Regions from separate parts of the Shewanella sp. S1-49-MNA-CIBAN-0167 genome, predicted to be linked through region 1. Evidence: riboswitches for the same ligand, from Rfam matches in the RefSeq annotation. Region 1 holds a riboswitch; the other holds the start of a gene.
The links. Region 1 has a riboswitch for cobalamin ahead of AAEZ00_RS11510 (TonB-dependent receptor). Riboswitches for the same ligand answer to the same signal wherever they lie in the genome.
Positions count from the first base shown of each region.

Region 2: linked by a shared signal. The riboswitch ahead of AAEZ00_RS16820 (ABC transporter ATP-binding protein) and the one ahead of AAEZ00_RS11510 (TonB-dependent receptor) in region 1 are both predicted to bind cobalamin.

Region 1 is NZ_JBEOPO010000021.1:44,372-51,869, forward strand. It holds gene metE (5-methyltetrahydropteroyltriglutamate--homocysteine S-methyltransferase) at 1-890, opposite strand, end outside; gene AAEZ00_RS11500 (LysR family transcriptional regulator) at 1,045-1,950, shown strand; gene AAEZ00_RS11505 (HDOD domain-containing protein) at 1,930-2,670, opposite strand; gene AAEZ00_RS11510 (TonB-dependent receptor) at 2,790-4,778, opposite strand; cobalamin riboswitch at 4,922-5,136, opposite strand; gene AAEZ00_RS11515 (hypothetical protein) at 5,439-6,104, opposite strand; gene AAEZ00_RS11520 (DUF3622 domain-containing protein) at 6,231-6,554, opposite strand; gene AAEZ00_RS11525 (peptidase U32 family protein) at 6,749-7,498, opposite strand, start outside.
Region 2 is NZ_JBEOPO010000039.1:29,622-37,119, reverse strand. It holds gene AAEZ00_RS16835 (efflux RND transporter periplasmic adaptor subunit) at 1-38, shown strand, start outside; gene AAEZ00_RS16830 (efflux RND transporter permease subunit) at 35-3,142, shown strand; gene AAEZ00_RS16825 (hypothetical protein) at 3,492-3,740, shown strand; cobalamin riboswitch at 3,873-3,993, shown strand; gene AAEZ00_RS16820 (ABC transporter ATP-binding protein) at 4,073-4,882, shown strand; gene AAEZ00_RS16815 (FecCD family ABC transporter permease) at 4,875-5,981, shown strand; gene AAEZ00_RS16810 (hypothetical protein) at 6,223-6,291, shown strand; partial or broken gene AAEZ00_RS16805 (nicotinate-nucleotide--dimethylbenzimidazole phosphoribosyltransferase) at 6,621-6,955, shown strand; gene AAEZ00_RS16800 (adenosylcobinamide-GDP ribazoletransferase) at 6,965-7,498, shown strand, end outside.

The DNA.
Region 1 (7,498 bases):
ACCACCCCAACAGAAAGTACCTGTTGGCTAAAAAGCGCATTAACAAACACATCAAGCTGTTCTGGCGCGGTGACTAAATCAAGATGTAGCCCCTCAACCGGTAATGCACTCACCAATGCTTGATGATGGGCAATAGAACCGTAATAACTGGCGAGTAAAATATTTAGAGATGCTGGCTTTTGTTGCGCTAACGTTTGATAACTTTGACGAATAGCTTGCTGCCACTCATCGGTTAAGTCTACCGCTAATACCGGTTCATCAAATTGCACCCAACTCACACCTTGGGCTGCAAAACGAGACAAAATTTGCTGATAAGCAACTAGTAACGGTGGTAATAACACCAACTTATTAAACTCAGTGAGGCTTTTAGATAAGTATAAATATGTCACTGGACCGAGCAGCACAGGTTTTGCTTGATGACCTAATTGCTGCGCTTCTGTAACATCATCAAACAGTTGGTCGTAGGCTATTTCGAACGCTTGATCAGCGCTCAATTCTGGCACTTGATAATGGTAGTTAGTATTAAAAAACTTGGTCATTTCTGCCGCACACGCATGTTGGCCGGTTTGCGAACGGCCACGAGCCACGCGAAATAAGGTGTCAATATCGACAGGGGCTTGGCTGCCATCAGCTTGAGTGGCCCGATGACGAGCGGGGATCACATTTAAAGTCGCACTCAGGGTTAACACTTGGTCATAATAAGCAAAATCCCCTATAGGCAGTAATTCAACACCTGCATCTGCTTGCCACTGCCAATGGGTGCGTTTTAATTCACAGGCAACGTTTTTCAACTCCGTTAATGTGGCTTCACTGCGCCAATAGCGCTCTAAAGCAAACTTCAATTCACGCTGACGTCCTATGCGGGGAAATCCTAAACTTGAAATTTTCATACTGTTTACCTTTTCATGGAGCAAAAATTTATCGCCATTTATGCGTAAAATTCACGCAGGCGTCTGGACGTCTAGAAGTTTATTGTGTTACTCTACTGTCAAGCAATCGAATTGATTTCATCAAATAGTTGAGCAAGATTCATGTGGAGAGAAAATGATAGAGCTTAGACACCTTCGTACCTTGATGGCGTTAAAGGAAAGTGGCAGTTTAGCGGGGGCGGCTAAAAAACGATTTGTCACCCAGTCGGCGCTTTCTCATCAAATAAAAGAGTTAGAGACACGGATTAACTCAAGTATTTTTGTTCGTAAGAGTAAGCCGTTAACCTTTACTCATGAAGGCTCGCGTCTGCTGAATTTAGCAGAAGAAATCTTACCGAAAGTGATTGCAACCGAGTCGGATCTTAAACGCGGTTTAGAGGGTGAAAGCCAACAGCTTAAGCTCGGCATTGAATGCCACAGTTGTTTTCGTTGGTTAATGCCCGTTATTGAGCAATTTAAGCAACATGCGCCAGCGGCTCAAATTGATATTTCAAGTCGTCACTTATTTGATTCACTCAATGCATTGCAAACGGGGAGTTTAGACATAGTGCTAACCTCAGATCCAGTGCCGGGACACTGTGTCGCTTACCAGCATCTATTTGATTTTGAAGTTAAATTAATTGTAGCCAGTGATAACACATTAGCGGCACAAGCGTTTGTAACGCCAGCCCAATTGGCAAAGCAAACCTTAATTAGTTACCCCGTGCCGTTAGCGCGTTTAGATATATACAAACACTTTTTAGAGCCCGCTGGTATTGAACCTGGCGAGCAAAAGCAGTGTGATTTAACCTCAATGTTATTGCAGCGTGTTGCCTGTAATGACGGCATAGCAACCCTGCCAACTTGGTCTATCAGAGAAAGTCAGGGGCTGAATCTTACTGCGGTTAAATTAGGGGCAGAAGGACTAAAGCGTCCATTGTTTGGTGCTTATCGCCGCGATGCCACTAATGCAAATTTAATCCAAAAGTGGCTCGAACTTGTAGCAAATGAAGGCATAATACTACAACGGGTTGATCAGTAATTGTCGTTTAGATAACACGCGTCGAAGCACAAGTCCTGGAGAATCAGGGTTTTGTGTTTGGCGTAAGTTATGGGCAATTAAAAATTCATCGCGTAAATCATCATCCAAACCTAATGATTCAAATGCTTCAAGTGATAACTGTTGTTGTTGCTTATCAATCAGTGATTTTATTACTGTCAATGATACGGGCCGAGATAACTCAGCATTTAAATAAGCAAAAGCCGTTAGCGCAATCACCTGACCAAACACACTAAATAGTGCTAATGTTTGCATTTCATCCGCATCAATTTTAGTACCAACACCGATTTTATTATCTTCACGTAACTGTACTATACAATCCATCGCGATCATTTCATTTAAGGCCCAATAGCCTTGGGCTAATTTTTTGTACGGTTCTAAAAGCTCATCAAGCCGTTCTTTAAGATAAAACGAAAACGCATAACGATAGATGTTCACTTGGCCTAAACGGATTAAGGCATCCTTGACACTTCGGCTTTTGGTCGATATCACCCCTGCTGTTTGTGCGGTATTACTGCGCAACAACAAATGGGCTGCCAACGCAGGGTCGGCAGACACTGTGTCGATAACAACTCTAATATCAGCTTCGTTAATCAAGGCTTTTTTTAATGGAAGTAATATGCCACGACGACCAATGACCTGTTCTTCATTGCCAATAATAGCTTGAACTTGAGTAAAAACTTGTTGCTCAAGATTAGTCATATCTATCAATTACCTTTTAAAGAATAAACACGCTATAAATTAATTTAACGATGTATTAAAACGAAAGCCAGTAATAGTTTACTGGCTTTTATGGGTAACTATTTATTAAGCCAAATCATCTAGAAACGATAACCCGCAGTCAGTCTAATTGAGCGACCCGTACCAGAATAATAACCACTGCCAAACGCAGAGTAATAACCAGTACCAACATAGTCTTCATCAAGTAAGTTATCAACACGTAAACTGCCATTCCAACCAGCATGAGCATAGTTTAATGCAAGGTTGGTTAGCACGTAGTGGTCTAACTTATCACCGATATTACTGTTATCGCCTTCCATATAGCGCTCACCCGTATAAACACCTTCAACAAATGCTTGCCAATGATCGGCAAAGTCATAGCTCATGTAAGCCTTACCCGAATGCTTAGCCACCCAAGATAACGCTTTGCCGTCGTTTTCACCTTGAGTGAACTCTGCATCAATATAGTCGTACGAAGCACCTAGCAGCCAGTCATTTGATAACTGCACATCATAAGCCGTACTCACCCCAAAGCGGCGAGATTGATCCGCATTAACGTTAGCACCAAAACCATTCACCCCACCAGGTCCATCAGTACGGCTGGCATCCAAAACAATCTCATTTTCTAACTCAAGTTGATACGCATTGATTTTTAATGTTTGAGTGGCGGTGGTATAATCCCAACCCGCTTCGTAAGAGCGGCCTGTTTGTGGGTCTAAGCCTATTGTGGTCACGGGTGTATAAGCTTGTTCGTCAACTTTTGCAAAGCGGAAGTTATCATTTGCACGTACATAAAAACGATTTTCACTGCTTGGGCGATAATTAAACCCTAACTCAAAGGCATGGGCGTCGTTATCGACTTCAATACGGTTAGGATAAAGTATTTGGTCGTATAAATCGTCAGTCACTTCTGAATAACGCCCCCCGACGACATAGGATAATGTCGTGGTAATAGGTACCGATGCTTGCACATAGGCACTAGTTTGTTGCTGTTTATTATTACGTTGGGTATAAAGCAAATCAAAATCGGCTTCACCTTTACTGACATCAATACCCGCAACAAAATTTAAATCACCGCGATCTAAATGATAATTGGCAGTCGCTTTAGGTGAAAAACTCAATAAGTCACGTTCAATCCGCCCTGCACCACCAAATAACATGCTGGTCGTTAACGAGTCTGAATAGGTTAAATCCGCACCTAAGGCCCAAATGTTATTTAGCTGGTATTGGTATCCGCTACGCAGTGCGGTAGTCATTTCATGACTGAAATCGCCTGCAGAAAAAGATCCAACTTGACGGGGGTCTGCTTCATACTGAGCTAACGTTAATGCACCCGGTGCTTGAAGGTCATTATCAAAGTAATTAACTTCAACAAAAAAGTCTTCGTTAGCGGTTTGATACTGCAAACGACCTAAAATAGAGCTGGTTTCATTATCATTATTATCACGGTAATTGTCGCTTTTGTTATAGCTTGCGGCTAAAAAGTAACGCCATGCGTCGTTAATGGAACCTGAAATATCGCCTTTAGCTTCATAGGTATCAAAACTGCCGCCACTGACTTGTAAGCCACCACTGGTTTCTGTTGGTGCCTTAGTAATGATGTTGATAACGCCGCCAACCGCTTGGTCACCATACAACACCCCTGCACTACCGGATAAAATCTCAACCCGCTCAACTAAGTTAAGCGGAATGGATTCAATACTCGGCGCAGCAATATCAATATTATTCAATCTGCGTCCATCAACTAAAATCAGCGTGTTGTTGGCCGCTTGTGATGCAGAAAATCCGCGCATAGAAAATACGCTACCCGAATTATTATCCGACACCTGAATGCCAGACTGTCCACGTAATAAATCGGTTAAATTGGTGACTCCGCTCATTTGAATATCGGCGGCATCAATAACATTGACGTTGGCCGCAATGTTTAGTGGATTGGCAAGATTACGCCCAATGACCACAATGGTTTCATCCATGCTGATAGCTGAAGACCCGGGGGATGTATCGGTTGACTCTGCCGCAATAGCATTAACCGTTGCCACACTGAAGACAGCACTTAATAGCAGTGCAATTTTTGTTGGTTTAGTACCCATTTACCTTTAACTCCTGAAAGGAAAAATGGGGCAATAGCGCCGTAATATAGATAACCACTGTCGCCCTAATCTCCTGAAAAAAATCGTCAGAATAAGTCAACAAGCAGTATCACATCACATTTCGAGATCTGCCCACCGAAATCATCGAAATCACCTTTAAGGCCGGTCTCCGGACTGAGGTTGTGGCGTTATACCTATGGCATAACCCGCGCGAGTCTAGATGATTAACGCAACCCTGTTGCGCACCTGACTCTCACCAATCACCGTTGCGGGGGCAGTACCAGATTTACACTGGTTTCCCGATTATCTTGCTTTGGTCTATCGATCCACTGCAAGCACCGTAAAGATTGACTAACTAATCTCAACCCGGGCTAATAAGCCGAGTTGAGGTTAACGCTTGAAATAACGTGAGTTGAGGTTCAACCCATCATTAAAAATATCTGTTTCGTTATGCCAGCATTAGCATTTAGTACCATAGTACCGTTTAATTATTGCTGACATCATAAAATAATAACGCAGAGATTATAACGGATCTAAAGGTGAACTTGATACCAACAAAAGAGTAACCTGCAGATTATTCAGCATGTAGAACAGTCAACTTGTTGGTTAGTGGCACCTAAGAGGGTTATCAACCACATGACGCCGCGCTAGGATTCGACGCTAGGGATACGTCATGAAGTCACGATAATTATCGATAGTGATAGGAGTCGTTTCGGTAGTAAACACGTCTGTTCGAATAGATTTATGGATTAGGTAGACATTTTCGTCATCACTTATTACAGAAAAATAGCCCATTTCGCCTTGTGGACGGCTGATATAGGACACATCTTCCACTGCTGAAGTGTCATGAATATTAGGCATACTGGTGCAGCCTAATAAACCATGTACCGCTTCGAGCCCGTCAACTTCAGAACTGCCAAGCTGTTGATAAACAATTTCCCCTTGGCAATGTTGTTGATAAGTCGCCGCCATTGAATCTAAAAAGCGTTCCGGCTCAACATCATTGGCTAACCCTTTGAACCCCTGCATGCAGACTAAACTAGACCAGTCATTTAATGACTCATGGGTTGGAATAAACTCAGCCATCGTCATGTCGCCACGTTTATCACTGAATGCAAGTTTCCAATCTAATGGCGGTAAAAAGCCGAACTTTGCAGACAAGGTTATGAGTTTCTGGACATCATCAGACATCACCATAACACCTGATGACTTATCAACGTCGCCAAATGCCATCTGTGCTGGAGGGGTAGCAGATGCACTACTGGGGAACAGGAACATTATTCCTAAACACCCCGAGCAGCCTATAATTGCAGCAATCTTGTTCATCCAAATGAATCCTTATTTGGTCAAGATAGAGATAAGTTGATCAAAAATCATGCTAATTTAGTACGTCCTATCCTGAACATACAAAAATTGAAACTTATCTATAACCTATACATAGTGGGTAAAATATTAGTTAAGCTCGTCTTCGTCTTCATCTTCATCTTCAGCATCGAACAGCTCTTCTTCGTCGATGGCCGATTCAGCAGCAATAGCAGCCGCTAAGCTTTTAGCTTTAAGGTGCTTCTCAGTTTTACGCTGGTTACGATCAGCTTGCTTAGATAAAAAACCTTGCAGTGCTTGCTCGCCCCATACAATGGCTTCTGCTTCTGATGCAAAACCATCTTGGCTTTTTGATACTATGGTTTTAGTCGATGTCATACGACGAGTGATTTCAGTTTTCCAGGTGTTTTCAATTTGAATAACACGTAAAGCATACTTTTTGCTATCGCTCATAATCTATTCTTTCCTACTTAAGGTATCACAGGCTAAAACCCATGAAATTTCAGCCGCGCAGTGTACTCGAAACACACGAGTTTGGGCAGCTATTTAATGGTTATTTTTGCAGCTTATTTGAAAAACTAACCCAATGGCAAGCTTAATACTGCCAGCGGAAAAACAATGATGGTTAAAATCACGCTGTGGCGCCATTATTGTTTCACTAATTGGTTGGAGCCAACAATCATCATTTCACATTTATGGCAGTCAAAAATCAATTTCAATTTATCTTTACCTACCTCTAAAAACATAGGATCCGCTTTAATACCTTCAACTTCTTTCGGGCATAAATTAAAACTGTAACGCAGACAATGTTTAGTGACCATTAACGGAGCATCATGCAAAACGTTATTTTTCTCATAGGTGTCTTCAATTTGAATCACCCCATGTTGATGGTAAAAAGATTTCGCTTTTTCATTCGCCACATTAGATAAAAAGCTCAGTGCTTTTTGCGGGAAACGTGCTGTTTTATCATGCACCCAGCGCTCTGGTCGTTGGTAACTGGCAACTCTTGCCGTCATTAATGCACTAACGGCATCGCGGCGTAACTCATTAACAACCGAGACGGGTAAAAACCACATCTGCTGCGTGAGTAAATTAACCTTGTTCAATACAAAGTCACTGCTGCCAAGTTTACTGAATTGTTTTTTCAGATTTTCGGCGGTCTTGACTTGGTCATTAGCGGGGGCTTTATCGCACGCTAACATGACTGTCGCACTGATATTATGCCGATCTGTAATCGTTAATCCCACCCCGTCATCGGTATCAAAAAATTGCATATCGACAGTCATTTTACGGCTAGCAGAATCTTTGTTAAGGCTAGCTTCGAACTTATGGTCAAAGTTACGGAACATCATCACCCCAATTTTAAGATCTTTGGGTACCTCGGTTAAATGCAAGAC
Region 2 (7,498 bases), on a different contig from region 1:
AGCAATCTCAGGTGAACCGAGAGGAGGCCGGTCAGTGATCGCTTATATCACCCGTCATCCGACCTTAGCTAATTTGTTGATGCTCAGCCTACTCTTGCTCGGATTATTGAGTTTGGGATCAATAAAACGTGAGACTTTTCCAGAGTTTGCGCCTCCCTATGTTACCGCTACCGTGGTTTATCCCGGCGCGTCGCCGATAGAAGTGGAAGAAAGTCTATGTCTGCGTATGGAAGATGCGGTCGATGGGCTAGGCAATGTCGAAGAAGTAAAATGTGACGCACAAGAAGGCGTCGCGTCCATGACTATCAAGCTGGACGGCAAAGCCGATATTGGGCGCGCTATTGTGGATGTGCAAACCCAGATCAATGGGATTAAAAACTTTCCATCACAAATTGAACCGCCGATCGTTAAAGAGCTCGATTGGGCCGAACCTGTTGTTGATATCGCTATTTCGGCCGATGCCAGCTGGCCCCATCTGAAGCATTATGCCGAGGATCTCAAACGTCGCTTGAAAATCGATGCCGGAGTGAGTCTGGTATCCGTTGTTGGCTTTTCCGATCATCAACTGCGGGTTGAGCTTAATCAAATCGATATGCGCCGTTTGGGGCTGACTGCAACCGACATTGCCGATGAAGTGGGTCGGCAAAATGTGAAGATCCCTGCCGGTAATATTGAGTTAACAGATAAAAATCTGCTGCTGAGATTCGATGAGCGCAAAGTCACGCCAGCGGCGTTAAAGCAAACCATCGTGGCCTCTACCAGCGACGGCAGCGTGGTCCGACTCGGCGATATTGCCACCGTGACTGACCGATTTGAACTCGATGAAGAGCACATCTTTTTCAACGGGCAGCACGCCGCCATACTCAAGGTGAAGAAGAACAAAGCCGATGATGCCTTAAGAATAAAACAGAAAGTAAGCCGTTTTATCGAGCAAGAGCGTTTACGTGTGCCCGATGGCGTGAATTTGACCTTGACCAACGATCTCTCGTCGCTGCTTAAAGATCGTCTGGATATGATGTTAACCAATGGCTGGCAAGGGATCATCCTAGTCTTCTTTAGCATGTGGTTATTTTTCTCTTTGCGTTACTCTTTTTGGGTATCGGCAGGTCTTCCGGTTGCCTTTTTAGGCGGCATCTATTTGATGAGTCTCTTTGGCGTCTCTATTAACATCATGAGTTTAGTCGGTTTGCTTATGGCCATCGGGATCATGATGGATGATGCCATCGTTATCGCCGAGTCTATCGCCTCCCATGTCGACCGGGGCTTAGCGCCACATGATGCCGTGGTTCAAGGGGTTAAAAAGGTTGCCCCAGGAGTGGTCTCCTCATTTCTAACCACCATTTTAATCTTCAGTAGCTTACTTGGGCTCGATGGTCAGATGGGCGCCGTACTCTCAGCTATCCCGACGGTGCTGATTATGGTGCTCAGTATCAGTTTGATTGAGGCATTTTTAATCTTGCCCAACCATTTAAACCATTCATTAAGCCATGTCCCCAAGAAAGCGCCTAGGCCTGAGCTTAAATTTAAGCGAGATTTCTTAGCCGCATTCGAAACGTTTCGTAATACGACACTCGTTAATGCGGTTAGGTTTGTGGTGCATTGGCGCTACGCCAGCGTTGGCATAACCTTAGGTATCTTGCTCTCATCTGTGGCGCTGGTTGCCGGTGGCGTGTTGAAATTCTTGCCCTTTCCGGAACTTGATGGTGATATCGCCGAAGTGAGAATTATCCTGCCACCTGGCAGCCCATTGAGTTCGACTCAGGAGGTTGTCGAACAAGTGATCCTCAGTGCTAAAGAGACGGCTGCTCGCTATACCCAAGACGTGGAAGAGGGCGTTGAGCTTATTGAAGATATTACCGCACAGTTTAATTTTAATGCCGATGCGGGCGAGAAAGGGCCTCATGTGGCGACGGTTAGGTTAGATCTCTTGTCGGCCGAAACTCGAAATACGCTAATAGAAGATTTTATCGAAGATTGGCGCGACGGTACGGTTGAGCTGGCAGCCCCCTTGTCTATGGTCTTTAAGCAGCCAACGATGGGGCCTGCGGGTCGTGATATCGAGGTTCGCCTGCTAGGTGATGATCTGGATATGCTAAAGCAGGCCTCGGTGTCGCTGCAATCTTATCTTGTCAGGTTCGATGGTATCAACGGTATTCTCGATGATATGCGTCCGGGGAAAGAGGAAATTAAGGTCAGTCTGAGGCCCGGAGCGGAAGTCTTCGGCATCGATGGTCAGTTGGTCGCCAATCAACTGCGCAGTGCTTTCTTTGGCCAACGGGCCGATGAGATCCAAATTGGGCCCGAGAATATCGAAATTGAAGTTAGGCTGAATAAGGAGCAAGCAGGCGATCTTCATGCATTGGCTAACTTTCCCATTATGTTAGCCAATGGGGAGCAGTTGCCTCTGTCGGCGATCGCCAAATTAGAGCATCAACGATCTTATGTCCGTATTCAGCGGATCAATAGCCAACGTTCGGTTACCGTGATGGCCGATGTTGACAACCGCAAGGGTAATTCCACCGAAACATTAGCTAAGATAAAATCCGATTGGCTGCCGCAAGCCACTGAAGATTATCCTGGGGTTAAGGTCGACTTCGAAGGCTCGGCAAAAGAGACTGCGAAGACGGGCGCCTCTCTTGGTAAGGGATTCCTTATCGGAATATTTGGACTTTTTGTCATACTCAGTTTTCAATTCAGGAGTTACCTCGAGCCTGTGGTGGTGATGTTGGCAATACCCTTGTCTTTGATAGGCGTGCTTTGGGGGCATGTGCTACTTGGCTATAACCTATCTATGCCATCGATTATGGGCTTTATCTCCCTTGCAGGCATAGTCGTCAATGACTCTATCTTGCTGGTGCAATATATACGTCATCATGTCGATGAAGGTGATAGCGTTCATGAAGCCGTTGTAAGTGCCAGTCGGGAACGATTTAGGGCGGTATTTTTAACGTCGCTGACGACGGCAGCAGGTCTGTTACCCCTATTGCTCGAAACGAGTCTTCAGGCGCAAGTAGTACAGCCCTTGGTTGTCTCAATCGTATTCGGGATCTTTGCCTCTACCTTGATGGTGTTATTTATTATTCCTTGTGCCTACGCGATTTTGGCTGACTTTGGCTTGGTGAAGAAACATCAAAAAATTTAGCGAGAGGGAGTAAATTACTGCCATTATCTTGTAATGGCAGTGGTCAGATACCCAAACGACCTCGACATGCAGGAGCCAGCATGTCGAGAAGTGACTGCGTTCAAGGTCGTTAATTACTCCTGCATAAACGAGATTGCCATCTTCTGTGGTGGTCTTGGTAACATAGCCGTACTCGTTAACCTCAGCGCAGGAGATAACGGCTTATCCAACAGACCTTTATCCCGCTAACTGCGTTGCATTAACTTGCAATAGGCTCGCTATTGACGGGTCAATGCGCCTTGTTAGTCAAACAAATGACCCGTTTGAGATGAAATAAGCTGCTCACGTTGGCAATTGCCCCGGTGCGTTATTGGTGACTCACGGTGGCATGATGCGCTGCTTAATGGAATATGTGCTTAAGGCTGGCCAATGTAGCGGATTATTCGCTAACCTAGCGATCCCCTATGCTGCTATTATGGTGCTCGATATCTATTGGCTTGATGTCTATTGGCTTGATGTCTATTGGCTTGATGTCTATTGGCTTGACGATATTGATAAGCTTGACTGTTTTCAATCTGTTGTAATGGATAGCAAGGTAGCTAAAGTGAGCATTACATAGGCTTAACGCGTCATATTGATAGTCATAGAATTATCACCATAACGTTATATTAATAGCTTAATAATCATATTGTTATAATCATAGTTTTATATTCATAGCGTTATAATCGACTCATCAGAACCATAGCGCCATAATCATAGTGCCTTTCAAGGTATTGGGAATTGGGATAAGCCCAAACTGTACCCGCAACTGTAGATGGACCAATTAACCATTGGTGCATAAGTCAGATACCAGCTTTGAATTGCCTCAATATCCATGCCTAAGCGGGTGACTTAGGGGAGTTTTTAAATAGATGTATGTGTTAATTAATTGGACATGGCGAGGTCATTTACATGTCTGAATCAGTATTGGATGTCAATCATCTCTTTTGGCAAGTCGATAATAAAACCATTCTAGCTGATATTGATTTCAGTTTGCCTAGAGGCCAAATGCTAGGGCTCATTGGCCCCAATGGTGCGGGTAAGTCGAGTCTGTTACGTTGCTTGTATCGTTATATTGAGCCAACTAGCGGCGATATTGAAATTTTTTCCAAACCCATCAGTGGTTTTTCCTCTAAATCGTTAGCGCAGAGTATTGCTGTGGTGCAACAAGATACCCCGCATTATTTTGATATGACTACTGAGCAGTTAGTGACAATGGGGCTAACACCGCATAAAAACTTGTTTGACCCCAACACAGCGCAAGACCGAGAACGTATTTTAAGTGCATTAACCAAAGTGGGATTGCAGCAAAAAGCGCAGCAACAGTATGAGCTATTATCTGGTGGTGAAAAACAACGTGCACTAATTGCCCGAGCCATTGTGCAACAGCCACATATTCTTATATTAGATGAACCTACCAATCATTTAGATATTCGTTATCAAATTCAAATCCTTGAACTCGTCGTATCACTAGGGATCAGTGTCATTGCTTCTATACATGACCTGAATTTAGCCAGTGCGATGTGCGATAAATTACTGCTACTCGACCAAGGGCGGTTAATTGCTAAAGGTACCCCAACAGAAGTACTCACCGAGCGGCAAATTAGTGAGGTGTTTGGCGTTTGCTGCCACGTCAATGATCATCCACAACATGGTAACCCCCTCATCAGTTATTTCTATGGTTACCAGGCAAGCAAGAAAGGATGCTCTGATCATGATTGATGCATCGCAACGTCGGTATTATGTGTGTTTCAGTTTGTTGGTATTTGCCACGCTACTTACCCCTATTTTTGCGGCCAGTTTTGGTGCAGCCAATATTGATCTTAATGACGTATTGATCATTTTCAATACTTTATGGGGGGGTGACATACCGAGTTCTATTGATGGCAGTGAGCATGCTATCGAGTTGAGCCAACGTATTGTGCTTGAATTACGCTTGCCGCGGATTTTGTTAGCCTTTGTGGCTGGTGCTGGCTTGTCTATCGCGGGCAGCGTATTGCAAACCGTGACCCGTAATCCGCTAGCCGACCCTTACTTATTTGGCATTAGCTCTGGGGCGTCATTTGGTGCTGTGTTGGTGGTGTCATTATTCAGCCAAACAGGCTTGTTTGCGGAGATATTTTCAGGCGCATTGTCGATAAAACCAAGCTTTACGGCACAACCTTGGTGGTCTTGGTCGACATTAAGCATCCCGATTGGGGCATTTATTGGCGCCAGTTTATCGGTATTGATTGTGTTTATATTGTCGGCTTCTGGTCAAAGTAGTCAAGTTGAACGTATGTTGTTGTCTGGTGTGGCGACCTCGTTTCTGTTCGGCGCACTAACTAGTTTGCTGTTGTATTTCTCTAGCCCACAGGCTGCGGCATCAGTGTTATTTTGGAGCTTAGGCAGTTTTGCCAAAGCCAGTTGGTCTAATTTACTATTACCCAGTGTGACGGTTGGTATTAGTTTGTTAATTATGTTGGCGTTTAGACGGCAAATTATGGCGCTAAAAGCGGGTGATGAAACCGCTCACACCTTAGGCATTAATGTCGCTAAATTGCGTTTAAGTATGTTGTTACTGTGTTCACTGATCACCGCGATGTTGGTGGCGACGTGTGGGGGCATTGGTTTTGTGGGGTTGATGATCCCGCACACGGTTAGGCTATTGTTTTCCGGACGTCAGCCGCTGATCTTAACCGCGATGTTGGGGGGATTATTTATGGTGTGGATTGACGTGATAGCGCGATGTATTTTATCGAACCAAGAATTGCCTGTCGGTATTATCACTGCCGCTTTGGGCAGTGTATTTTTCTTGTTTATTTTGCGTCAACGCCGTTAACAGATCTTATTGACTGACAAGTGTCGTTAAGTCGGTTTTGAGCTTGAGATAATTGATTGCCCGATATTATAGCCGCTAACGGGCTAAGCCAATGTTATTGTTCAACGTTTAGGCGCAGGTGCTCAGGCGATACATTTAGCGCCGGCAATGGGCTTGAAAAAGTCGCCTAAGGCGTAGAGCATACTCGTCAGCGGGTGCACGTCTTGTTGGTGCTGGTTGCAATGTCATTGCTTTGGGTAAAATGGTTATAGGCAATACTTGTGCCGCAACTGCGGTAATGTCAGCTATGCTGAATATCATTATTGCGTAATGTGCTGTGTGTTGAACAATATGTTGAGCAGTGTATTGAGCAATGTGTTGAGCAGTGTATTGAGTAATGTGTTAAGCAGTGTATTGAGTAATGTGTTAAGCAGTGTATTAGCAATATGTTGAGCAGTGTATTAAGCAATGTATTGAGTAATGTGTTGAGCAGTGTATTAAGCAATGTATTGAGTAATGTGTTGAGCAGTGTATTGAGCCGTGTATTGGTCGATGCACGGGAATTGATGATGCAACCTAGGACACTAACCCCCGATTAATTAACCAAGCGTTAGACTTACATCGTCATGAGTAAGTCTGTTCATGGGCCATTTTAGCCCTTTAGCTGGCGTTAGAATCGTGTCAATGATTGGGGCGATTTTAGTGGCTAGGGAACAAAAATATGAGTGATGATTGATGGTTTTATCGCTACTGCTGCAGCATGAGTTGCGGTAACATTATTTCCACCATCAAGAGATTATTGAGTCTTTGCTCATCAGTGGCAAGAGCAAGGAAATAAGCTTCTATTACAACAGCTACAAGCTACACTATTGTTGTCGCTGGGATTAAGGCTTGGAGAGGGTACTGGCGCTGCATTGGCGTTAATTCAAGCTACGGTGAATTTTTACAATCAAATGGCCAGTTTCTATGGTGCTGGTGTTAATAATGCGGTTTAAGGGTACAAGATGTCTGGCGAGATAAAGTGGTTGCGGCAGTTGAATCTATTTTTTGTGGCAATGAGTTTTTTTACTCGGATCCCGGTGCCGCCTTGGGTGGTTATCGACAATGATAAGCAGAGCAAGGCCAGCCGATATTTTGGTGTGGTCGGCTTAGTGATTGGCTTAATTTGTGCGCTGTTGTTTTGGTTAGCACAACTCATTTTACCCGCGAGTATCGCTATTTTACTGGCGATGGTGGCGGGTGTGCTAGTCACTGGCGCATTTCATGAAGACGGTTTAGCCGACACCGCCGATGGGTTTGGTGGTGGTAGAACGATTGAAGATAAGCTGCGGATTATGAAAGATTCGCGCTTGGGCAGTTATGGGGCATTATCTCTGGGATTGGTGTTACTACTTAAATGGCAATTGTTGGTAGAGTTAGCTTTATACAGCCCACTGGCGGCGGTCAGCGCACTTGTCGTGGGTCACACCTTAAGTCGAGTCGTGTCGGCGAGCTTAATTTTCAGTGAACAATATGTCCGAAATGAACAGACCAGTAAG